DNA from 4 places in the Ensifer sp. R1-3 genome. Region 1 is predicted to be linked to each of the others. Evidence: riboswitches for the same ligand, from Rfam matches in the RefSeq annotation. Region 1 holds a riboswitch; each other region holds the start of a gene.
The links. A riboswitch is a leader RNA that binds a small molecule or an ion and turns the genes downstream of it on or off. The one in region 1 is predicted to bind cobalamin.
Positions count from the first base shown of each region.

Region 2: another riboswitch for cobalamin. It lies ahead of bluB (5,6-dimethylbenzimidazole synthase); the one in region 1 lies ahead of M1D43_RS09255 (aromatic ring-hydroxylating oxygenase subunit alpha).
Region 3: another riboswitch for cobalamin. It lies ahead of M1D43_RS19830 (energy-coupling factor ABC transporter permease); the one in region 1 lies ahead of M1D43_RS09255 (aromatic ring-hydroxylating oxygenase subunit alpha).
Region 4: another riboswitch for cobalamin. It lies ahead of M1D43_RS17370 (ABC transporter substrate-binding protein); the one in region 1 lies ahead of M1D43_RS09255 (aromatic ring-hydroxylating oxygenase subunit alpha).

Region 1 covers NZ_CP096515.1:1,908,861-1,914,623, forward strand. Annotated here, with positions in the region: gene M1D43_RS09240 (BA14K family protein) at 1-240, opposite strand, end outside; gene M1D43_RS09245 (glycoside hydrolase family 25 protein) at 499-1,560, shown strand; gene M1D43_RS09250 (FAD-binding oxidoreductase) at 1,562-2,662, opposite strand; gene M1D43_RS09255 (aromatic ring-hydroxylating oxygenase subunit alpha) at 2,659-3,903, opposite strand; cobalamin riboswitch at 4,018-4,220, opposite strand; gene M1D43_RS09260 (DUF6656 family protein) at 4,541-5,134, shown strand; gene M1D43_RS09265 (L-threonylcarbamoyladenylate synthase) at 5,200-5,763, shown strand, end outside.
Region 2 covers NZ_CP096515.1:798,125-803,887, forward strand. Annotated here, with positions in the region: gene M1D43_RS03875 (phytanoyl-CoA dioxygenase family protein) at 1-896, shown strand, start outside; gene M1D43_RS03880 (SDR family oxidoreductase) at 1,268-2,089, shown strand; cobalamin riboswitch at 2,129-2,341, shown strand; gene bluB (5,6-dimethylbenzimidazole synthase) at 2,387-3,070, shown strand; gene M1D43_RS03890 (DUF2865 domain-containing protein) at 3,528-4,655, opposite strand; gene M1D43_RS03895 (acyl-homoserine-lactone synthase) at 4,823-5,467, opposite strand; gene M1D43_RS03900 (helix-turn-helix transcriptional regulator) at 5,624-5,763, opposite strand, start outside.
Region 3 covers NZ_CP096516.1:517,999-523,761, forward strand. Annotated here, with positions in the region: gene M1D43_RS19815 (carboxylesterase family protein) at 758-1,489, shown strand; gene M1D43_RS19820 (hypothetical protein) at 1,579-1,704, shown strand; gene M1D43_RS19825 (DUF1643 domain-containing protein) at 2,062-2,571, opposite strand; cobalamin riboswitch at 2,991-3,205, shown strand; gene M1D43_RS19830 (energy-coupling factor ABC transporter permease) at 3,253-3,933, shown strand; gene M1D43_RS19835 (hypothetical protein) at 4,138-4,359, opposite strand; gene M1D43_RS19840 (hypothetical protein) at 4,750-4,881, shown strand; gene M1D43_RS19845 (YbaN family protein) at 4,983-5,363, opposite strand; gene M1D43_RS19850 (hypothetical protein) at 5,502-5,699, opposite strand.
Region 4 covers NZ_CP096516.1:12,745-18,507, forward strand. Annotated here, with positions in the region: gene M1D43_RS17355 (TAXI family TRAP transporter solute-binding subunit) at 1-604, shown strand, start outside; gene M1D43_RS17360 (TRAP transporter permease) at 721-2,835, shown strand; gene M1D43_RS17365 (DUF1850 domain-containing protein) at 2,832-3,206, shown strand; cobalamin riboswitch at 3,373-3,602, shown strand; gene M1D43_RS17370 (ABC transporter substrate-binding protein) at 3,771-4,856, shown strand; gene M1D43_RS17375 (FecCD family ABC transporter permease) at 4,853-5,763, shown strand, end outside.

The DNA of each region.
Region 1 (5,763 bases):
CGGGTACCACCAGCCCCGGTAATAGCGATAGCCGGGGCGCTGGTAGCGGTAACCACGGTGACCGTTGTAATAATAGAAGTCGCCATACCGGTAATAGCCACGCCTCGGCGCATACTGAACGTCCGTGACGGCGCTCTCGGCGGCAACCCGCGGGGGCAGAGGCGTGAAAGCCTGCGACGGCACCGCCGATGCCGCCAGCACGATCGCTGCAAGCGCGCCCGAAAGCCATTTGCGTGACATCATTTCCTCCTCGCATTCGATTCGCGTACAACCGGCCCTTGCAGGGGCGATATACCAAGACTAGAGCAGAAATCGCCGGAAGCAACTGCTGCGCGCGGATGCAGCAATGGAAAAATCCCTCCGTCGGTACAATCCTGGGCGGAATCGGGCCGTCGACTTTGCCTCTTGAGGTCGGTGTACAGAAGTGTTCGCCTCGCGCAGATTGGGGCCGGGGCTGAGATTTACGACCTCTTAACGCTAAGTCGGCAATCTCAGAGAATGGAAAAGCGGGGAATCTCGATCATAGGGATGATCTTGCGCCTGGCGGTCCTCATGGGCCTGACCTTCGCGGCGGCGAACGCACGCGCTAGCGAAGTGGAGCCGTGGAAAGAGCGGCGGAACGCCATTGTCGTCGACGCTTACGAGCTGAACAGCATCGACTGGGAAGCCATGCTGAAGGACAAGCGGATCGCGGGCTTCATCGCGAAGGCTTCCGACGGCCTGCCGGAAAGCTACACCTGTACCGGTGACCACGGCGGCGATACGGTTGCCCATTGCAGGACGATGTGGCGCAAATATGCGGTCAGCCGCGAACTCTATCAGACGCGCCGGATGCTCGCGCGCTCGCATGGTCTGCTCTGGGGCGCCTATCATCTGGCAAGGCCTGGCAACCCCGTCGATCAGGCGAACCACTTCATCGACTATGCCGATCCGCGCGACGACGAGCTGATGGTGCTCGATATCGAAGGGATCGATCCGGAAAAATACATGTCGCTCGAAGACGCCGCGATCTTCGCCGGCCATGTGAAGGCCCGGACGGGGCGCTATCCCGTCCTCTACACCAACCACGCAACCGCGAAACACATTGCCGCCAACCGCTTCAAGCATCGGCTTCTTTCGCGCCTTCCGCTCTGGTATGCGCGCTACAAGCCCGATATCCGTAAAGTCTTTCCGATGGGAAACTGGGACCGCTATGCGCTCTGGCAATTCTCCTCGGCGCATAATTGCGGAAAGAAGCGCTGCCCCTATCGGGTGCCCGGCACCCTCGACGATATAGACGTGAATGTCGCAGCGATGAGTGCATCGGCACTGAAGAGCGTCTGGCCTCACGGCGCGCTTCTTCCGGAGAAGCCGCCGGTGCTCACTGTTATCGCCTCGGCCACCGTCGGCACGATCCCGGCGCTGAACGCAAATGCAACGGCCACTCTTTCGCGGCCGCTCGTCATAAGCCGCGCCGAGGCGGAGAGCGGATCAGGAGCCGGCGCCGACGAGACGGTTACCGGCTCCATCGCCGTCAGGGCCGCCGAGGCACGCCTGCCCTACCAATCCGAGCGGCGTTAACTCAGGCCTCGATCTGGACGTCGCTTGTCGGCCGCGAACAGCAGGCGAGGATGTAGCCCTCCTCGATCTCGTCGTCGAGAATGCCGCCATTGTGGTTCATCTCGACGTCGCCGGCGATCTTCAACACCCGGCACGTTCCGCAGATGCCGCCCTCGCAGGCGGCCCCGATCCTGACACCGTTGGCGCGGGCCGTCTGCAGGATCGTCTGGCCGGGAACGGCGGTCGCTTCCTTGCCGCTCATGGTAAAGGTCACCCGCGCCGCCCCGGCCCCTGCATCGGCGGTAGGCCCGGCCCGAATTGCAAGCTCCTCGGCCGCTGGCGCCGCGGCGGGCTGGAAACTCTCCTGGTGATAGCGGGCCATGTCGAAGCCCGCCGCTTCCAGCATTGCCCGAACATTGCCCATGAACGGCTCGGGCCCGCAGCAGAAGACGGTTCTTTCCAGGAAATCCGGTGCGAGCATCGGCAACTTCGCCGCGTCGATGCGGCCGCGCAGACCATGCCAGCCATGCCGCGCCTCATGCCCCTCCACGAGGAAGCCGAGATTGAGCCCCGGCATCTGACGGGCGAGAACTTCGAGCTCCGATCTGAAGAGGAGATCGTCCGGGCGCCGGGCGCAGGAAATGAAGGTGACATCCGTTTCCGGCGCGCAGTCGGCCATCCAGCGCGTCATCGACATCATCGGCGTGACGCCCGACCCCGCCGATATGAAGAGATATTTTTCACCGGGATGACGGACGAAGCTGAAGTCGCCGAGCGGCCCGAACGCCTTGAGCATCATGCCCGGCTTCAGATTGTCGAACATCCAGCGGGTGCCGATGCTTCCGGGCTGCGCCTTGACCGTGACCGCGACCGAAAGCGGGCGCGATGGCGAGGATGACAGCGTATAGGTGCGCATCACCGGCTCGGCTGCGACGGGCAGTTCGAGTGTCACGAACTGCCCCGGCAGGTAGCGGAACCAGGCCGGCTTGTCGGAGCGGAAGGTGAAGGTCATCACGTCAGCGGTTTCGGCTACGGCCGACATGCACTCCAGCATGTGCTGACGGTCTCTCCAGGGGTCGAGCTCGTCGAAATGGTGAAAGGAGCGAGGCATTTCCATCGTCATGCCACCCGCGAGAGATGCGCGGCCCCGCCCTGAAGGCGGTCCAGCATGAAGCTCGAATACCACTCGACGAACTGCATGACGCCGCCCTCGTGTTCGGCGGAATAAGGACCCGGCTCATAGGCGGGCGAGCGGATTCCGAAGGCGTTTTCCTCGACGATCTGCCGGTCCTGATCGTTGGTCTCCGTCCAGACGTGCGTCAGCTCGTCTATCGTGTAGTCGACGCCCTCCACCGCATCCTTGTTGACCAGCCATTTGGTCGTAACCTCAGTCAGTTCCGGCCCGAGCGGCAGAACGCGGAAGGTGATCGCATGGTCGCCGAGAATGTGGTTCCAGGTCGTCGGATAATGGAAGAGGAGCAGCGTCCCGATGCCATCGGCGTCTACGCCGATGGAGAGTTGCTTGCGGACAGCCTTCTGTCCGGACATCGTATAGCTCTCGGCGCCGTTGATCAGCGGCATTCTCGTCATGCGGAACTGGCCCGTGGGCGCGATCTTGAAGGCGCTCGGAAGGCCCGCCGCCTCGCATTTCTGCCAGTGGGCGCCGATTTCCGGATCGTTCATCGCCCCCTGGACACCGGTTACGGTCGGCGCTTCCGGATAGGTACGGCAGAGTTCCGGATGATTGGCGGCGCAGTGGTAACACTCGCGATTGTTCTCCCAGACCAGCTTCCAATTGCCCTTCTCGACGATGGTGCTTTCGAAGGCGACCTTCGTTTCCCCCAGGCGATGCGGCGCGAGATAGGCCGCGACCGTCTCGCGGAACGGCCGGAAGTCCATCGGGTGTTCGGCAAGACTGATGAAGATGTAACCGCCGACGGTCTCGCAGTGGATCGGCTTCAGACTGTGCTCGGCCGGGTCGAAGCCCTCGGGCATCTGCCGCGCGAAGAGCAGGCGGCCGTCGAGTTCGTAAGTCCACTGGTGGTAGGGACAGACGAGTTTGGCGGATGAGCCTTTGTGCTGCGTGCAGACGCGCGAGCCGCGATGGCGGCACGAATTGTGCAGTGCCCGGACCGCGCCCTGCCTGTCTCGAACGATAACGACCGGGTAATCGCCGACCTGCACCGTGAAATAGTTCCCCGGCCGCGGGACTTCGCAATCATGGCCGATGAACAGCCAATCCTTGTACCAGATCTGCTCCAGGTCCTGACGGTAATAATCGGGATCGACGTAGAAGGCGCGGTCGAGGCTGTAGCCTTCGCGACGGGTCTTCAGCTTGCGCAGCATTTCGGTCTGAATTTCCATGCCCTTGTCCTCGTTTTTCCGCCGTTTCGGAGAGGCAGGACTGGAACCCGCGCCGGCCGCGTGGACCCGCAACGCAATTGGCTCCGATCCGGCTGCCCGCCGCAACCAGCTACGGTCTATTTCTGCTTCAAGGCTGGTTTCCGGGCTCTGGAGCCGTCCGCAAGGGACCTGCCCGGCGCCTTCCCGGACGCGGTGTCCAGTGGCCTTCTGCCGTGGCTGTTCGCTCCACCACCGTTGCGGGGGCAGCGCCGGGATTTGACCGGCTTCCCAATTCTCCGCCCTCCCTTCGAGGCGGCACCTTGAGTGTCCTCATCTAAGCCTGAGGACCGGCCCGGCAACTGCCAATAGACGACATCCGATTCCAGAAAGACGACAGCCAGGCGCGACACAATCGGCACGAAGGCATGCAATATTATCCATAACAAACAAGGAAGTAGATGAATCCCTGCGCAGCTGGCGGATTTTTCGGCAGCGCCGTTCATGGCGCGAAGGCGAGTGGCCATTCTGCGACACGGCCCGCCAACACAAGGGTCTGATCGATGCCGGCCCGGACATACCGGGACCAATTCGTTAACTGAGATGATTTAACGTTCGCCGCGATCAACCCGCTTGCGGACAGGATGGCGCGACGACGCCCATGGCAAAACTCCGATATTACGACGCTGCCGACAAGGCGGCCGCGCCGCCGAAAGCCAAGGCTCACACCGAGTTCCTGCGGACCGGCCGGATCGATAGACGCCGGTGGATGCCGAACGAGCGTCAGTATCTGAGTTATGCCGAGGTGGCGCAGCAGACGGCGCGGAAGCTGACGACAGCGGGCGAGACGACCCACAGGCGAATCAACGGGTTTCATGCCTCGATCCAGTTCCCGAAGATGGTTTTCCATCGCACGCTCCCCAGCAGTCCGCATCTCGGCTATTGCCACGTGACCGCCGCGAATACCTGCCTCGCCAACGGGCATGAGATCACCTGGTCCTTTTATTTCGCGAACTTCTTCTGCGAGCTCGGGAACGAGACCCATTTCTTCGACCGTATCCAGCCGGGCTACTCGCGCATGTATTTCGCCGTCGCGATCGAGCCCGACGCCGGCGAGGAACGGATCGTCGTCAACCGCAACGTGCGCGGCAACGGGCTGATTTTCCGGACGCAGGATCCGAAGGTGGCGCTGAAGAACGTGCTGATGCTCGGCGCACGCGACGAAGCCTTGCGCCGGATCGTTCGCAGCCTTTGACAAAGAAAATCGTTCTGTTTTTGCGGTCGCTCCGTTAAGGAAGCGACGGAAAGGATCAGAACGCCATGGCCGAAATCATCGACACGCGCATCGAACCTGAGCGGGCAATCGAGAAAGCCTGCGCGGTTCTTTCGGACGGCGAACCGGTCGCGATCCCGACGGAGACCGTATACGGCCTTGCCGCCGATGCCACGACCCCCGATGCGATCAGCCGCATCTATGAGATGAAGGGGCGGCCGCGGTTCAATCCGCTGATTTGCCACGTCTGCGATCTGGCGATGGCAGAGGCGCATGTGACCTTCGATCCGGTTTCGAGACGTCTGGCCGAGGCCTTCTGGCCCGGCCCCCTCACGCTGATCCTGCCGCAGCGGCGGGAGAGCACCGTGCACACGCTCGCATCCGCCGGTCTCGATACGCTCGGAATTCGCATGCCCGACGGCTTCTCGCGCCGGGTGATCGCCCGGTTCGGGCGGCCTTTGGCAGCGCCGAGCGCCAACACCTCGGGCAAGATCAGCCCCACCAGTGCGGCCCATGTGCAGGCGGATCTCGGTTCCAGGCTGAAGCTCATCCTCGACGCGGGGCCGGCCGCGATCGGCCTGGAATCGACCATCGTCAAGGTCGAGAACGGA
Region 2 (5,763 bases), 1.1 Mb from region 1:
CAAGCCGCATCTTCGACGAGATCATCGAGGAACAGCACCGCACCAACAGCGGCGGCGGCGATCATTTCGCCAAGCCCGGCGCCAACGACAGGATCTGGAATTCACTCGAAAAGCACTGCCTGAAGAACCCCGAGAATTTCGCGGCCTATTACGGCAACGCCATCATCGCGCTCGTCAGCGAAGCCTGGCTCGGTCCGAACTACCAGATGACGGCGCAGGTCAACCGCGTCAATCCCGGCGGCGCGTCTCAATCGCCGCATCGCGACTATCATCTCGGCTTTCAGACCTCGGCCGTTATAGAGCAGTATCCGGCGCATGTGCACAGGCTCTCGCCGGTCCTGACGCTCCAGGGCGCGGTCGCCCATTGCAACATGCCGGTCGAAAGCGGGCCAACCCTGTTCCTGCCCTATAGCCAGACGTATCTGCCCGGATATCTCGCTTTGAAACGGCCGGAGTTCCGCACCTATTTCGAAGAGAACCACGTGCAATTGCCGCTGGAGAAGGGCGACGTCGTGTTCTTCAACCCGGCGCTTTTCCACGCCGCGGGCAGCAACCGGTCTGCCGGAATCAAGCGTGTGGCCAATCTTCTGCAGGTATCCTCCGCCTTCGGCCGGGCGATGGAAACGGTGGATCGCGAACACATGTGCGCCGTGCTCTTTCCGGCTCTGAAAGTTCTTGCGGCCGGAGGCAAGCTCACGCAGGACGAAATTGCCAATGCGGTTGCCGCGTGCGCCGAGGGGTATTCGTTCCCGACCAATCTCGATCGTGATCCGCCGGTTGGCGGTCTGGCGCCCAGGACGCAGGCACAGCTGATGCACGAAGCGCTCGCCGGCGAATGGAGTGTTGAGGCGTTTGCCGAAGCGCTGGCCGATCAGGCGGCGAAAAAGCTAAGCTAGCCGTCTTGGCTTAAGGTCTTTTGAGATCTTGAGTTTATCACGGCTACTGCGAGATGGATGATGGCGTTGGTGCTCTGGTGGATTTGTCGGGGCGTAGGGCGGTGCGGACAAGGTTGCCGAGCACGTCGGTCAGCGTGGGGAGGACTGCAATCTCTCCTCCTCATCTCTGTGCTTGTCACAGAGATCCAGCAGCGCCGCGTCAGCGGCGCGGGAGGAGTTCTTTCAGCCCAAGGACTTGGTCTGGCTGGATCCCTGTGACGAGCACAGGGATGAGGAGATCAGACAAGTAGCGGCGGGTATCCCAAATCTCAACAGGCATTAATGCACGCTCACCAAGGCATATTCACCAACATCTCAAAGGGAGGATCAGGATGAGCACGGACCACGCCCGACTGGACGGGAAGATCGCCATTGTGACCGGGGGCACGCAGGGGCTCGGTGCCACGATTGCCGCACTCTTCGCGGAGCGCGGCGCCGCCGGCGTCGTCATTTGCGGGCGCAACGCGGCGAAGGGCGAGGCGAAAGCTGCCGAGATCGCCGCGGCGACGGGTTCGAAGGTCGTCTACGTACCGGCGGATCTCGAGCGGGTGGAGGATGCCCGTGCCGTCGTGGCGGCTTGCGACCGCGCCTTCGGCCGCGTCGATGCGCTGGTCAACGCCGCAGCGATCACCGACAGGGGTACGATCCTCGACACCAGCCCGGAACTCTTCGACCGGATGTTCGCGGTCAATGTGCGGGCGCCATTCTTTCTGATGCAGGAGGTGATAAAGGTGATGCGGCGCGAGAAGACGGAGGGCACGATCGTCAATATCGGCTCCATGTCGGCGAAGGCGGGTCAGCCCTTCATCGCAGCCTATTGTGCGTCGAAGGGGGCGCTGGAGACGCTGACCAAGAATACCGCCTATGCCGTCCTTCGCAACCGGATACGGGTCAACGGCCTCAACATCGGCTGGATGGCCTCGGAAGGCGAAGACCGGATCCAGCGCGAATATCACGATGCGCCGGCGAACTGGCTCGAAAAGGCGGCAGCGAGCCAGCCCTTCGGCAGGCTCGTCGACCCGGCCGAGGTCGCGCGTGCCTGCGCCTATCTCTCATCGGCAGAATCCGGCCTCATGACGGGTTCCGTCATCTGCTTCGATCAGTCGATCTGGGGTGCCTATGACGCCTCGCCTCATCCGGAGGCGCCGCTCTGAAGCTCCCGCTTGCTTGCCTTGCCTTTCGTGGGGACCTGTGGCCATATGCGCCCGTCAGGTGCCCGCGAAATGCGGGAGAATCGGGAAGCCGGTGCAGTTCCGGCACGTGCCCAACGCTGTGAAGGGGACGTTCTCGCCGAAAAGGGCTCTGAATCTTTTCAGAGCTTTGCCACTGAATATTGAAGCTATTCGGGAAGGCGGCGCGAACGGATGATCCGAAGTCAGAAGACCGGCCTGGCGAGATAGACCGGCCCCGCGCGGACGGCGGGAGGTTTCCGCATTGTTGGGGATCGAACGATGCTGCCTGACCCGAACGGCTGCCTTACGGCCGCCGGAGCTTTTTCGTCGGACGAGCGCGCCGCCGTCTATCGTGCCATTGAGACGCGTCGCGACGTGCGCGACGAGTTCCTGCCCGAACCATTGTCCGAGGAACTGATCGCCCGCCTGCTCGGTGCGGCGCACCAGGCGCCGTCCGTCGGCTTCATGCAACCCTGGAACTTCGTGCTCGTGCGCCAGGACGAGACGCGGGAGAAAGTCTGGCGGGCTTTCCAGCGCGCCAATGACGAGGCCGCAGAGATGTTTTCCGGCGAAAGGCAAGCGAAGTACCGGTCGCTGAAGCTCGAAGGCATTCGCAAGGCGCCGCTCAGCATTTGCGTGACCTGCGACCGGACGCGCGGCGGAGCGGTCGTCCTGGGCCGCACCCATAATCCGCAGATGGATCTGTACTCGACCGTTTGCGCCGTCCAGAACCTCTGGCTCGCCGCGCGGGCGGAGGGCGTGGGCGTCGGCTGGGTCAGCATTTTCCACGAGAGCGAGATCAAGGCTATCCTCGGAATCCCGGATCATGTCGAAATCGTCGCCTGGCTCTGCCTCGGTTTCGTCGACAAGCTGTATCAAGAGCCGGAACTCGCCGCGAAGGGCTGGCGACAGCGCTTGCCGCTCGAAGATCTCGTTTTCGAGGAAGGCTGGGGCGTCCGTTAGATGACGATGTTATTAGGTCGGTCGACCAAAAAACTTGAACGCGATCAATTCCAAGAGGTTAGAGCGGGATGCAGCGGAAAACCGCACACACTTTTCCTCACCCCGCCCCAAGGCCTGTTGAGTTTCGGGATACCCGCCGCGGCTTGTTGATCTCCTCATCCCTGTGCTTGTCACAGGGATCCAGCCAGACCAAGTCCTTGGGCTGAAAGGACTCTTCCCGCGCCGCAGACGCGGCGCTGCTGGATCCCTGTGACAAGCACAGGGATGAGGAAGAGGAGAGATTGCAGTCCTTCGATACGTACAGCGCCGCGCGTCTTATCAGACGCGCTTTGATCTTCTGCATGTTTTTGTCCTTTGATCGGCAACGGTCAAAGGACAAGTCCAGTAGGCCGCGCAGTCGGTACTCAAGGAATTCAAGAGCATCGCCATTCTTGCAGAATGCTCGCAACGGCGTATGTCAGTTTTCCTGCAGCGGCTGGTAACGGGGCCCAAGCGGATGCTTGAGGTCGATCGCGCTCTCTTCCTGCGGAAGGAAGGTCGGACCGACGACGCGGACCTTGTTTTTGGCCGGGTCGTAGGGCCGCTCTTCTATCGGCTTGGCCGGCGCCTTCTTCTCGCTGTCAATGGTTATGACCGACGGGCTGACGACGGTGAGCTTGCCGGCGGAGCCTGCCTTTTGCCCGTTGGCATCCGTTGCGGGGTCCGGGATTCCGCAGCCACAGATGCCGGGTGAGCCGACACTGCGCGCCCGGTAGGCGAAGGCCGTTGGGAGATCGGTGTAGGGCCGGCCCGTCGTCGCCGAAATCATCTGGTCGGCTTCTTCCGTCGCGAGCACATGATAGTAGAGCTCCGTCTCCGCACCCGGGCATCGCGCGCGGCAGAGATCGGCGTCGCGACCGAAGTCTGCCGGCGTGGCATGCGAGGAGATGGGAAAGAAGGCGCCATCGCATGTCCTTACGCACATGGTTCTGAGGCTGCCGGCGAAATCGTCATCCGTGAGCGGTAGCTCGGCCCGGGGGGCGTCGAGCAGAAGCGGATAGGCATCGCTGTCCGGCGGCAGGTCGCGCAGGATGTTCCGGTGAACCTCCTTTCCCTCGGCGGCGCTCGCAAACTGGCCTTCGGCGCTTCCGGCATCCCAGCCCTCTCGGGGCGCTCCCGAGCAGCCGTTGAGTTCCATGGCAGCGAGGATGCGCCGGCGAACGTCGTCGTCACCACCGCCGATCAGATGCCTACGCTGCGCCTTGAGTTGCCGCAGATTCTCCTCCATCCGCGCGATCGTGTCGTCGAGTTCGGCGCAAGCGGCCTCGTCATCGCCGCCGATGACGACGACGCTGTCGCTGCTGCATTCCATTCGGCGGCGATCGTTCTTGGCGCGGCGCAACTCGATGTTCTGGCGGGAGACCGCACCGGTGAAATCGCGCAGGCTGGCATTCGTCGTGAAACCTGTGGGAAGGCCGGCGAGGCGTGCGCCCAGCCGTTCGCAAACGCCGGACGCTGCGGCCGGGCCGGCTGCGGCCAGCGCCAGCGGTACGAGAACCGCCGCGATGCGCCGGATCTTGGATGCCACTTTCGGGGACGCGGACACGTGCTTCTTCCTGCATTGCAGCGGACCGTTGCCGATGTGTCCGCCTTACCGTCTCATCATAGGACCTTGTCGAGATGGCGCAACGGGAAGAGGGCATCTGCGTTAATTCGCAATGCCCGTGGATGGAAGCTGTGGGCCGTGCGATCTGCACGGCCCGGATTATCGGGTCAGGCGGCGCGTGCCGTTTCAAGCGACATCGGGCGATCGAGAACGGTGCCCTCGATGGAGGCCACCGCCTTCATCGTTTCGAGCAGGTTCCTGCTCACCTCCCACGCGATGGCGACCGCATGGACGGAGCCGATCCTGTGCGGATCGGCGATGCGCTCCCCAGGGCAACCCATGCGGCGGAACATTCGCTCCAGGAACACATCGGTGACCGTGACGATATGGCTGATGCCCGAGGCAAGGCTCATTTCGCCCACACCGCACATCAGTTCGGCCGCGGCGATGGTGACCTGGTTCGATGCGCGATCCTGGGAGATTTCGGGATCGATGCAGAAGCGGCTCGATTCCCACACCGACGCACTACGGATTTCCGGATTGTCCCCGAGCAGGATCGGGAACGTATCGTCCAGCATATTCGGACCGAGCGTCGGAAGGAGCCTGAGGGAGCCACGAATCTTGCCGGTGTCCGGCGAGTACGACATGACATAGAGCGGATTGGCCTTGTCGTAGTGGTCGATTTCCCAGTCCCCTTCGGTCTTGACGTCCCATTTCAAGAAGTCGTGGAACACGCGCTTACGCAGCCGGAACATCTCGTCGATGGCCTGGGGGTGCTGGCTGCGACCGTTTCCGTTCACTATCCTGATCATTTTTTCGCTCCATGCGTGATTACGCGATGTAGCGATGCTGTCAGGCTCGGATGACACATGTAACTGTCTATAGTGACAGTTTATTTCCTCATTTTTTCCCAATAGATTTGTGGGGGAATCTGCGAGTGGCCGGTCCTGTCCCGGGCCGGCAACCCGTCAGATGGTGGGGATCAGAGCATGTCGAACAGCGTGCGCTACAGCTTGCGTGTTGGACACTACATTGAGTTTGCGGCGGGCATTGGTCATGAAGAAACGCACCGTTCGCTCGGATATGCCGAGAATCGTTGCGATCTCCC
Region 3 (5,763 bases), on a different replicon from region 1:
GACCATCCGGGAAGCCTACGCCAAGTTCGGGCCCGACACGATGCCGATTGCCGAGACCTTGGACATTAAGGAACACGAGGCGGCTCCCTTATCAACATGAAGATGAATCGCGATCGATTAGGCCCGACGGTATGCCAGATGGCGGCTTGAACACTCCCCAGCGAGCGATACGAGACTGTGAACAGCTCTCGGCTAGTGCGCCTCGCGTGCGCCATCCGCCTGTTCACCGAGAGCCCGCCGGCTCACCGCCGAGTTACGCCGTAGGAGAAATGCACCCAATTCATTGCGACTGGCCTGCGCCCTTGTTTCGAACACATTGGTCCCCTATATACCACGCATCGGCATTGCTTATGAGCGCTGATAACTCGCCGCTCGCAATTGCTGCATCGTTTTCGACTTTTGACCACGGATGTACTGGCACTGGTTTGGTAAGCGATGATGAGGAAGGTCGGTGCGGTTTCGCCCCGGCCTTTTTTGTTGTCTGGTGATAAGCACCTGTCCCGCGTCTATTCGGTAAGGTGGTCACCTTTCATTTCCGCAGGCAGGGCAACGGGTAAGCCGCCTGGCTCATAACAACGAAAGACCAGTTCGATTTCCCGGGCCTGCAGCCAATCGAAAGGCCGCGGGGCAAATTCAGACTGATGCTATTGATTGACCAGCTCTGGCTGATTGGGTGATTGTGGAGCGGCGGGAAGCATTGTCCGCAACCACACCATGTGCCAACCTGTCCTCTGAACGTTTCAGAGGAGGTGGTGTAATGTTGCGTGGAATTTTACCTTTGGCTGCAATAGCTGCGCTCGGCTTGTTCGATCCTGAGACCGCAAATGCAGAGCAGGTAGCACTCACTTCGACTGTGAGCGTTAAGAATGAGCTCAAGTATCTTTTGTACACGCCGGATGGATACGCGACGTCAACGGAGAGTTATCCCCTCGTTATATGGCTACATGGAGGAGATCAGGGCGGAAGTGATATCGACAAAGTCAAATCGAGCGGCATTCCAAAACTGATCGAAGACGGGAAGAAATTTCCATTTCTCGTCTTTTCTCCCCAAAACCCGAGCGAAGAACTGCTGTATCCTATTGAGAAAGTGGACGCTGCACTTGAGGAAGTAGCTTCAAAATATCGCGTTGACCGTTCACGGATCTATGTGATCGGTTTTAGCCGGGGCGGCTTCGGGGCTTGGGCCTTGGCCGAACAGTTTCCAGATAAGTTCGCCGCTATCGTCCCAATCGCCGGCGGTGGCAATCGGCACTATCTCAATAGAACGAACGAGAAAGCTGCATTCTGGGTCTTTCATGGCTCAAACGATGGTGTAATTCCGTTATCGGATTCCGTTGTGCTTTATGAACGCCTTAAAGCTCTGGATCGCAATGCTCGACTGACCGTATTGGAAGGTGTCGATCATTCCGGCGTCGAGTGGGCGACCTTGAATGATGCTGAACTCTGGGATTGGCTGCTGAAGCAGCGTCTTGAGGGCGCGCCTCAATAGCATGATGATCGCGCTTACCGATGCGGAGGGAGGTCGGTGTGGTTTCGCGCCGGCCTTCATTGTTTTTCCGAGAAATTGATCTTCTTGCGATGTGGCAGATACGGCCGCAACTCGGGCGGCTGCTCGGTATTGAGTTCGTGCGCTTCCGCGACCTCCTCATCGAGGACGTGCGCATAGCGGGTGGTCTCGACATCGGCGTGGCTGATGCCTACTGACGGTTTTCATATTCCTGGTCTTTCGCAGGAGCCTCGTCGCCAGACCATGGCGGAAGTCGCGGAATCGGAAATTCTCGACCTTGGCCTTCGCTCTGATGCGCTCCACCGCGTCTCGAGGCCTATAATGATGCCTTCTTCGATCCTTCCCATCTACCTTGTATGACTCTTACCCGATCGGGGCCGGGCCGCCTGGTATGTGATATGTGAAGACGAATTCCGGATGGTGCCCGCACAGGGGCAGCAGAATATCGCGCGCAGTGCCGGTGATGGCCGTCTTGACCACGCGGCCGCCTTCCCCGGCGCCGCGGCGGACATCCGGGCGCGAGGTTTTCCCAGCGGTAGTTGAGGGGGAGGTGGTCATCGCGCGAAATATTCCTTCGGTTGCGTGGACGCAGCCACATAGAGCGGGTGTACGGGATGACCGTCTGCCGTCAGTTTGAGAGCCGCTGGGTTGAAGAACGCAAGCCTCTCCGCGACTTCGCGTCCACGATCATGAAGTGTGCCATGTGTTCCCCACGCACATATGATCTTACGTGCGCTTTGCGCGATCGAGAGCAAGTGCCTGTCGTTATCTGGGCCGATCGGGTCAGGGTGGTCGTAAAGGGCCTTCGGATCGGTGGAGCGAAGTGCAAAGAGGTTACCAACAATCAAGCCGCCGTGGCCCCAAGCCCTCGCGAAGCCGATGCACCGGCGAATCGTCGGGTCATCTTGGCAGGCGTCCGCTATGGGCGGGTTCAGCATGAGGAAGGCGACCTTGGCCTTCTCCGAATCCCATTGCCGCTCGAGACGGTAACGGTAGGCACCGCATCTTGAGATAGTAGCCGAAGCCTTCACCTCGGTTGGAAATACATCGAGCGTGTCGCCCATCACTCAGCCTCTTCCGCCCCGGACAGCAGCCTCTGCCGACGCCATGCGCTCGTGAACGATCTCGCCGGTCGGATGCAGGATCTGGCCCAACAACGCCGCATGGAAAGATAGAATACCAGTCTCGACCGCCGTCACCGGCCTTTGCGTCATTCGCGGAGGATCAACCAAACGGCGATTTGCCCTTTCCAGGGGAAGCCGCTCGTGTCCGACCCTGGTCTTTCGCATCTTGTTTGAAGATGGGTTCTCGCGCAACCAGGCCACAATACTCCGGGGCGTTGGCCTCTGGTTCGGCCGCGGTATTCGAGTTGGGTGATGACCTTGCCCTCGGCAAATCTTCGATCGGCGCGAACTTCGAGCAGCCGAAGGCCTGAATGGTCTTGTGGATAGAACATTTTCCGTTGTTTTCTGGCCAGCGTGAGCATACCAGATCATGTGATGGTTCCGCCCGACTGAAGAACGGCGGATGAAAAGGGAACACGGTGAGGACGACCCATCAGGGGCTAAAACCGTGGCTGCCCCCGCAACTGTGAGCGGCGAGCAAAGTCCAAGGATGCCATTGGCCGTGAATCGGCTGATAAGGCGGACAAAGCTACGACCCGCAAGCCAGGAGACCTGCCATCACCTTGGGCGACACGCCTCAACAACTGCCACGCCGCACGGTGGGTGCGGAAAGGAGAGCACATGCATATCGAACCAGGCGTCGTCGATGGCGCAAAGATTATATTGAGTTATGCCACTGCCGCAGGGGCTCTCGGGCTCACCGCCAAGTTGGCGGCTGACAGTATTCGCAACGACGGTGGTGCCGGTGCGCTCGTGTTACGCAGTGTCGTGACAACGGCTTTGGTCTTCTGCTTTTTCGAAGTTCTGCCGCACCATCCTGCTGGTGTCTCGGAAGTCCATCTTATCCTGGGTTCAACCCTTCTTCTCTTGTTCGGAGCAGGCGCCGCTGCGGTTGGCCTTGCGGCTGGTCTGCTTCTTCAAGGGCTTTTCTTTGCGCCGTTCGATTTGCCACAATATGGGATGAACGTAACTACGTTGCTGGTGCCCCTTTGGGCAACCAGTCTGCTCGCCGCGCGGATTATTCCGTCTCGGACCGCATACGTGGAATTGAAATATAGGCAAACTTTGGCGCTCTCCACGACCTATCAGGGCGGTATTGTTGCATGGGTTGCCTTCTGGGCACTTTATGGCCACGGCTTCAGCGTCGAAAATCTCGCGGCCGTGGGTTCGTTCGGCGCTGCCTACATGAGCGTCATTCTGCTGGAGCCGCTGATCGACTTGGGTGTTCTCGCCGGTGCAAAGGCGCTTGATCGCTACAGTCGTGGTCCCATGTTCAATATCAGACTGCATCAGGCGGCGTGATTATGAACACGCCCAGTGCATGGGTATGGGGGCGATAATCTGAGGCGTAAGCGGAATTGATCTCGCTTTCGCCGTTCCCAATTCTCCAGCAGTAAGCGGCATTCGAAGCGGATCGGAAGAGGGCGAGAGCCCAGCGGGACGAAGAATATGTCGCGTCGGAGCTGCGGCGGATCAGCCTTCAATGCCACCGCAGCTCTGTTTGTGTCAGGCCGTCTCGCTGTCCGAGGCACGGGGGTTCCGCCGTCGCGTCTTCACCATCATTGTCGTCCGGCCACCAGTCGTGCCAATCGTCGCCCACGCCCTCTCCGCCTGACCACCGTCGAGCCGGGAAGTTAGCATCTGGAGCGGCTTGTCCTGCCCAATTCCGCTTTGCGGCGTCACATACGCGGCGATGTCCTTCTGGCAGTCCCAGATCAGCCTCTTCATCTTCTGTTTGTCGGCATGGGTGGGATCTCCTCGGGGGTCAACACATGACCGCTCGCGACGTTCCGATCCTGCCGCTACGAGCGACTTGTTCCAAAATACCCTGCCGCAATGGTGCTGCATCGCCCATCACTTTGAGGGTCAGGAATTGTTTCAGCAAGTTATTATGGGATTCTGGGCGTCCTAGCATTTCGTTCGATGTGCGCCCATCCGCGCTTGGGTCGCCGCGAAAAAATGCGAGGGAGCGCAGTTTGTGGCTCTCGTTCGTGTTATTCGCAATCGAACAGGCGTGTGCCGCGAACGGCAGGCGCTGGAAATTCCCTAAATACCTAGGGTTGCCGCGGCGCCTCCGAAACGCATTTATGCCTCGGGCGCGTATACCAGGAGGTAATAATGGACGTCGAATTGCTGACCGGTCTAGGTGTTGCGGCCTTCATCCTCGCCATATCAGTGTTAGTCGGGCAGGAAGTTGGACTTGCAACGAACGTCCTTGAAACGCAAGCGACTGTAACCTCGAAGCATTGAGAGCCATCCCTCAGAGAGCGCTACGGCACTCGCACCTATTGCGCATGCATTGCCGGCAAAGGGACGTGTCGAAACAAGGAGCGGCGCGCGTGCTGCTTTTCTCATGGTTTGTTTGGCGGTTCTGGACGGGACACGATGAAGGCACCGCAGGTGAACATGATACCGGTAACCACGAGCAAAGCGATTGCCGGTGGTTCGAACGCAACCCACAAATAGATGAGTGCCAAACTCATCAGCAAAACTGCAGATATTTTGGCACGACGTGAGATTGCTCCTTCTTCCCGCCAGTCACGTAATGGCGGCCCGAACAATGGATGGTCCATCAGCCATTTCGCGAGACGCGGCGAGGAGCGCGAAAACAACCATACCGCCAGGAGGAGGAAAGGCGTCGTGGGCAGCAGCGGGAGAAAGATTCCGACAATGCCGAGCCCGACCATCAGCCAGGCGAGGCTGAGAAGTGCAAGGCGCATAGAAAGGTTCATCTGCCTTCTCTCCGGTCAGCTGCCAAATGCCGGCGACGCGTGTTCCTGCCGAGACGAAATAAAGCTCCGAATTGGAGAGATACAAGGTGCTTCATTCTTCAACATACAGGAGTGGCGGGGAAAAAGCGCCTCGCTGCTCTAAGCCCCGCCAAGCGTCGCCGTTTCGTCGATTGCGGTGTCTTTGCCGAGTTCTGATTCATCCTCGGTTAAAGCGAGATAACCGTGACTGCCTAACCAGTCTCGAACGATGAGACGAAGGGCTTCTTCCCGGTTGACTGCATATTCAGCCATGAAGAGCTGAATTCCGCGTTCTGAATCTTCTTCGAGGTAAGTCATCGAGCTGCCCCTGTGTTGCCGGTGTCGATCAAACCGAAAATCCAATCACATGACAAGGCTCCCC
Region 4 (5,763 bases), on a different replicon from region 1:
TCCCAACTATATCCAGATCATGGCGTCGAAGGAGTCGAGCATCAAGACCGTCGCCGATCTCAAGGGCAAGAGCCTTTCCGTCGGCGCACCGAAGTCGGGCACGGAATTGAACGCTCGGGCGATCCTCGCCGCTGCCGGCATGAGCTATGACGATCTCGGCAAGACCGAATACCTGCCCTTCGCCGAATCGGTAGAACTGATGAAGAACCGGCAGCTCGATGCGACGCTGCAGTCGGCCGGCCTGGGCGTCTCTTCGTTCAAGGATCTGGCGACTTCGCTCGACGTACAGATGGTCGCCGTCCCCGAAGAGATCGCCACCAAGCTCGGCGCGCCCTACATCGCCGCGACCGTCCCCGCCGGCACCTACCAGGGCCAGGACAGCGATGTGCAGACGGTCGCCGTCGTCAACTTTCTCGTCACCCATTCGGAGGTTTCCGACGAAACCGCCTATCAGATGACGAAGCAGCTCTTCGAGAACATCCCCGCCCTGACGGCGGCTCACAAGGCGGCGGAGAATATCCGCATCGAGGATGCACTGAAGGGAATGCCTATTCCTCTGCATCCGGGGGCGGAGCGCTACTACAAGGAAAAGGGCCTGCTCTGACCCATGTCTCCCGAAACCGCAAAGCGGTTTTAAATAATGACGGGCAGACAACACCCTGAAGCGCGTCGCAGAATTCGGTTGAATGCGACGGGCTTCAGGAATTCGGGGGAGGAATCATGATCGACAATACCAATGAGCAAAGCGGATCTGCGTCGGCCGAACTGCACCGGCACGACGCGTTGACCCGGGCGTTTCCGGCGACATGGGACGGGCGGATCCTGTTTGCCATCGCCCTGGCCTTTTCCGTGTTCCAGATCGCCACCGCGGCGCATCTCGTCGATTTCGCGAGCCAGATCGTGCGCGCGGTGCACGTCGGCTTTGTCACGGTCCTCGTATTTCCCCTGCTGGCGACGCTGGCAGGCCGCGGCACGGTTGCAAAAATCATCGCCTGGAGTCTTGCTTTCCTCGGCGCAGCGGTCGCCTTCTACCAGTGCTACGAATATGCGGAACTCCTGGCGCGTGCCGGCGACCCACTGCCGCGCGACATCGTCTTCGGGGTCATCGCGCTCGGCGTCGTCTTTGCCGCCGCCTGGGCACTGATGGGGCCGGCTCTGCCGATCATTTCCGGCGTGTTCCTGGCCTATTGCCTTTTGGGTGAGTATCTGCCGCCGCCGCTCGACCACCGCGGCTACGACTTTTCGCAGGTGATCGACCACATGGCCTATGGCACGGAAGGCATCTACGGCATCCCGACCTTCGTCTCCTCGACCTATATTTTCCTTTTCATCCTGTTCGGCGCCTTCCTCGAAAAGGCCGGCATGATCCGGCTCTTCAACGATGTCTCGTTGAGTTTCGTCGGCCACAAGCGCGGCGGAGCCGCGAAGGTAGCGATCATTTCTTCGGGCCTAATGGGCACCATTTCCGGTTCCGGCGTCGCGAATGTGGTGACGACCGGGCAGTTCACCATCCCGCTGATGAAAAAGTTCGGCTATCGGGCGGCCTTTGCAGGCGGCGTCGAGGCAACGGCCTCGATGGGCGGGCAGATCATGCCGCCTGTGATGGGCGCGGTCGCCTTCATCATGGCTGAGACGCTCGGCGTCGAATATTACGAGATCGTCAAGGCCGCGGTCATACCGGCGATCCTCTATTTCGCTTCCGCCTTCTGGATGGTCCATCTCGAAGCCGGCAAGCACGGGCTGCTCGGCCTGCCCAAGGACCAACTGCCCTCGGCCAGGGCGGCAATCCTCGAACAGTGGCATCTGATCCTGCCGCTCGCCGCGCTCGTCTGGCTGCTGTTCTCCGGCTACACGCCGCTTTTCGCCGGCACGGTCGGCCTCGCCTTCACCGGCCTTCTGATCCTCGGCAGTTCGCTTGCGCTCGGCCTTCCCGCCGGTGTCATACGCATCATCTTCTGGGTCGGCCTCGGCCTCGTGGCGGCCGCCTTCTTCCAGTTCGGCATCGGCGTGATCATCGCAGCGCTGGCGCTGCTGATTGCCGGCAACGCGTTCCTGAAGGGTGGCCGGGAGACCCTGGTGATATGCCGCGATGCGCTTGCCGAAGGGGCGAAGACGGCCCTTCCGGTGGCGATCGCCTGCGCGCTCGTCGGCGTGATCATCGGCACGATGACGCTGACCGGAGCGGCCAATACCTTCGGGCAATTCATCGTCTCGGTCGGCGGCAAGAGCCTGTTTCTGTCGTTGCTCCTGACGATGGTCACCTGCCTCGTGCTCGGCATGGGCATACCAACGATCCCGAACTACATCATCACCTCGTCGATCGCCGGGCCCGCGCTTTTGGAACTCGGCGTGCCGCTTATCGTCAGCCACATGTTCGTCTTCTATTTCGGCATTCTTGCCGATCTGACGCCGCCGGTGGCGCTTGCCTGCTTCGCGGCGGCACCGATCGCGCGGGAAAGCGGGCTGAAGATCTCGATCCAGGCGATCAAGGTGGCGGCGGCCGGTTTCGTCATCCCGTTCATGGCCGTTTATTCGCCGGCGCTGATGCTGCAGGATGGGGGCGCGATGGCCGCAATCGTGGGCTATCCGGCTGCCGTCGCCTATATTGTCGTCAAGACCGGCCTGGCGATCGCGCTCTGGGGTGCCGCCGTGGTGGGCTTCGCCGCCGTCCGGCTCGGGGTTCTCGAGCGGGTGCTCGCGGCCGCGGCCGCCTTCACGCTGCTGGCGGCGCTGCCGATCACCGATGAGGTCGGCTTCGCACTCTCCGCGGTCTTCGCCTTCTTGATCTGGCGGCGCGCCCGCCAGGCTGGCCGGCAGACGGTGGAACCGGCATGAGCGCGCTTGCCTGCATCATCGGCGGCAAGGTTGTCGCCGTTGCTGCGGGTGTCTTCACCCTCGGCTGGACCCATTCGGTCGAGAAGACCGAATGGCAGGAGCGTTGGGCCGTTACGGCAGAGGGTCTCGTTCTTGAGGAGGCGCGCGTGCAGGGCTCGGGTGCGGGAATGGAACCGGGAGAGAATGCGCGTCGTCAGGGCCGCTGGTGGGTCTGGACGCCCGACCTGCCGCCGCTTCCCGAACTCGTCCTGGCCGCCTCCGGCGCGACCGTCTCCGGCTGGACGCTTTGCGATGCCGGCGGCTGCCGCGAACTCGCGGCGCAAAGCCGGGAACCCATCATCCTGCGGCCATGTGATGGCCTAAAGCCATAGTGGCCGATGCTGACCTAGCGGTGCCGGTGAAGGCTAATCGGAACGGTCCGGCGCGGGAATGAAATGGTATTACATAACTTTCTGTTGACGAGTGTAATAACATAACATATTGAAGCCCGATGCAAGGCGCGGCGTCGCGTTTCACCTTGACCGGGGGCTGCGTTCCACATTAACTGAGCCGGACGGTTCCCCTACCCGTGAGGTGGAGGGGATTAATAGGGAACACGGTGGGGACGACCCAAGAGGGACCAAAACCGTGGCTGCCCCCGCAACTGTAAGCGGATCGTCGTTCATCCTTGTGGCGCCAAGGCGCCAGCCACTGCGCGCGTTGCGCGGGAAGGCAGATGAGCGACTCTGTCCGTGAGCCAGGAGACCTGCCGTCAAATCGATCCAACGTCACGGGCGGGGATGCCCGGAACAGGAGCAAGCCATGACCGTCTTTCGCGCCTCGCGGCGCACACTTTCATCAGTTTCCCCGAGGTCCAGCCGTCACTCGTCCGATCGAACCCGATCGGCAGGCTGACCATCACGGCCGCCTAGCGGCCTCACACTCGGGGACTATTCATGAACAGCTTTCTGAAACGACCGCTCATTGCGGGTCTCATTACTTTTTCCATCGGCGCAGCGGCTCTTGGCCATCCCGTCTACGCTGCCGAGACGACCTATCCGCTGACACTCGAGAATTGCGGACGGCAGATCACCTTTGACAAGACGCCGACGCGCACCGTCTCGATCGGCCAGAGCAGCACCGAGATCCTCTATCTGCTCGGCCTTGCGGATAAGGTCGCCGGCACCGCCCTCTGGGTCGGCCCCGTCCTTGAAGGTTACGAGGAGGTCAACGCCAAGGTCGAACGCCTGGCAGACAACGATCCGAGCTTCGAAAGCGTACTTGCCAAGAAGCCGGACATGGTGGCGGTGCAGTTTCAGTGGCAGGTCGGCCCGGAAGGCGTGGTCGCGAGGCCGGAGCAGTTCGAGGAGCTCGGCATTCCGGTCTACACATCGCCTTCGGATTGCACCGGCAAGGAGAACTCGGCGGCGAGCGACGGCGTGCGACGGCAGGTCTTCACCATGGACCTCGTCTACCGGGAAATTCGCGAGCTGGCGCATATCTACAATGTTCAGGATAAGGGCGAGAAGGTCGTCGCCGAGCTGAAAAGCCGAGAAGAGGCGGCGCGCGCCAAGGTCGCCTCGGCCGGGGACAAGCTCTCGGCCGTCTTCTGGTTCTCCAGCGCTGCCGATGCCGACCCCTATGTCGCCGGCAGGAATGGCGCACCCGGCTACATAATGGCGGCGCTCGGGATCGAAAACATCATCGACACAGAAGACGAATGGCCGACGGTCGGCTGGGAGACCATCGCCAAAGCCGAGCCGACCATGATCGTGGCCGGCTCCATGGAACGTCGACGTTACCCGCTCGACAGCCTCGACGCCAAACTCGAATTCCTGAAGACCGATCCCGTGGCGAGCCTCATGCCGGCAGTCGCCAAAGGCTATGTGTTCGCCATGGATGCGCAGGCGATGAACCCGACGATCCGCACGATCGAAGGCATCGAAGCGCTGGCGGATGCCATCGCCGAGGCCGGACTTGCCTCCAAGGCGGGGCTGGCCTCCAAGGCGGGGCTGGCCTCCAAGGGTGGGTTGGGCAAGTGAGCCGCGTGCTGACCCTGGCCGGGCGAACGGGGACGGGACGCGTCGGCGCGGCTCTCGCCGCGCTCGTCATCCTCTTCGCAGCACTCTGGATGGGCGCTGCGATCGGCGAAACGGCGATCCCGTTCAAGACCGTTGCGCAGACGGTGGCGAACCGGCTGTGGAACGCCGGCTACCCGCTGGCACCGATCGACGAGGGCATCATCTGGAGCTACCGGCTGAGCCGTGCGGTCGTGGCCGCTTCCTGCGGGGCGTCGCTCGCGCTCTCCGGCGCCGTGCTGCAATCGCTGCTGCGCAATCCGCTCGCCGACCCCTACATTCTCGGCATCTCCGCCGGCGCCTCGACTGGCGCGGTCAGCGTCGCCATTCTCGGTGTGGGTGCCGGGATGCTGACGCTGCCGCTCGGCGCCTTCATCGGCGCGCTCGTCGCTTTCGTCCTGGTGAGCCTGCTGGCGGTGAAGGCCGGCCGCGGCACCGCGGCGATCATCCTGGCAGGTGTGGCGGGATCACAGCTCTTCAACGCGCTGACCTCCTTCATCGTCACCAAGGCGGCGACGGCCGAGCAGGCGCGCGGCATCATGTTCTGGCTGCTCGGCAACCTTTCGGGCGTGCGCTGGCCGGATGCCTGGCTCGCCGTGCCGGCGACGCTTCTCGGTCTCGTCGTATGTCTCTGGCATGCCCGTCCCCTCGACGCGTTTACCTTCGGGTCGGAATCGGCTGCCTCGCTCGGCATCTCGGTCAGGCGAACCTATTTCGCCCTCGTCGGCGTCTCGGCGATGATGACGGCGGTGATGGTATCCACCGTCGGGTCGATAGGTTTCGTCGGCCTCGTCATCCCCCATGCGGCCCGCATGCTCGTCGGCGTCCGCCACGGTGTCCTGCTGCCGGCAGCGGCGCTCATCGGCGCCGT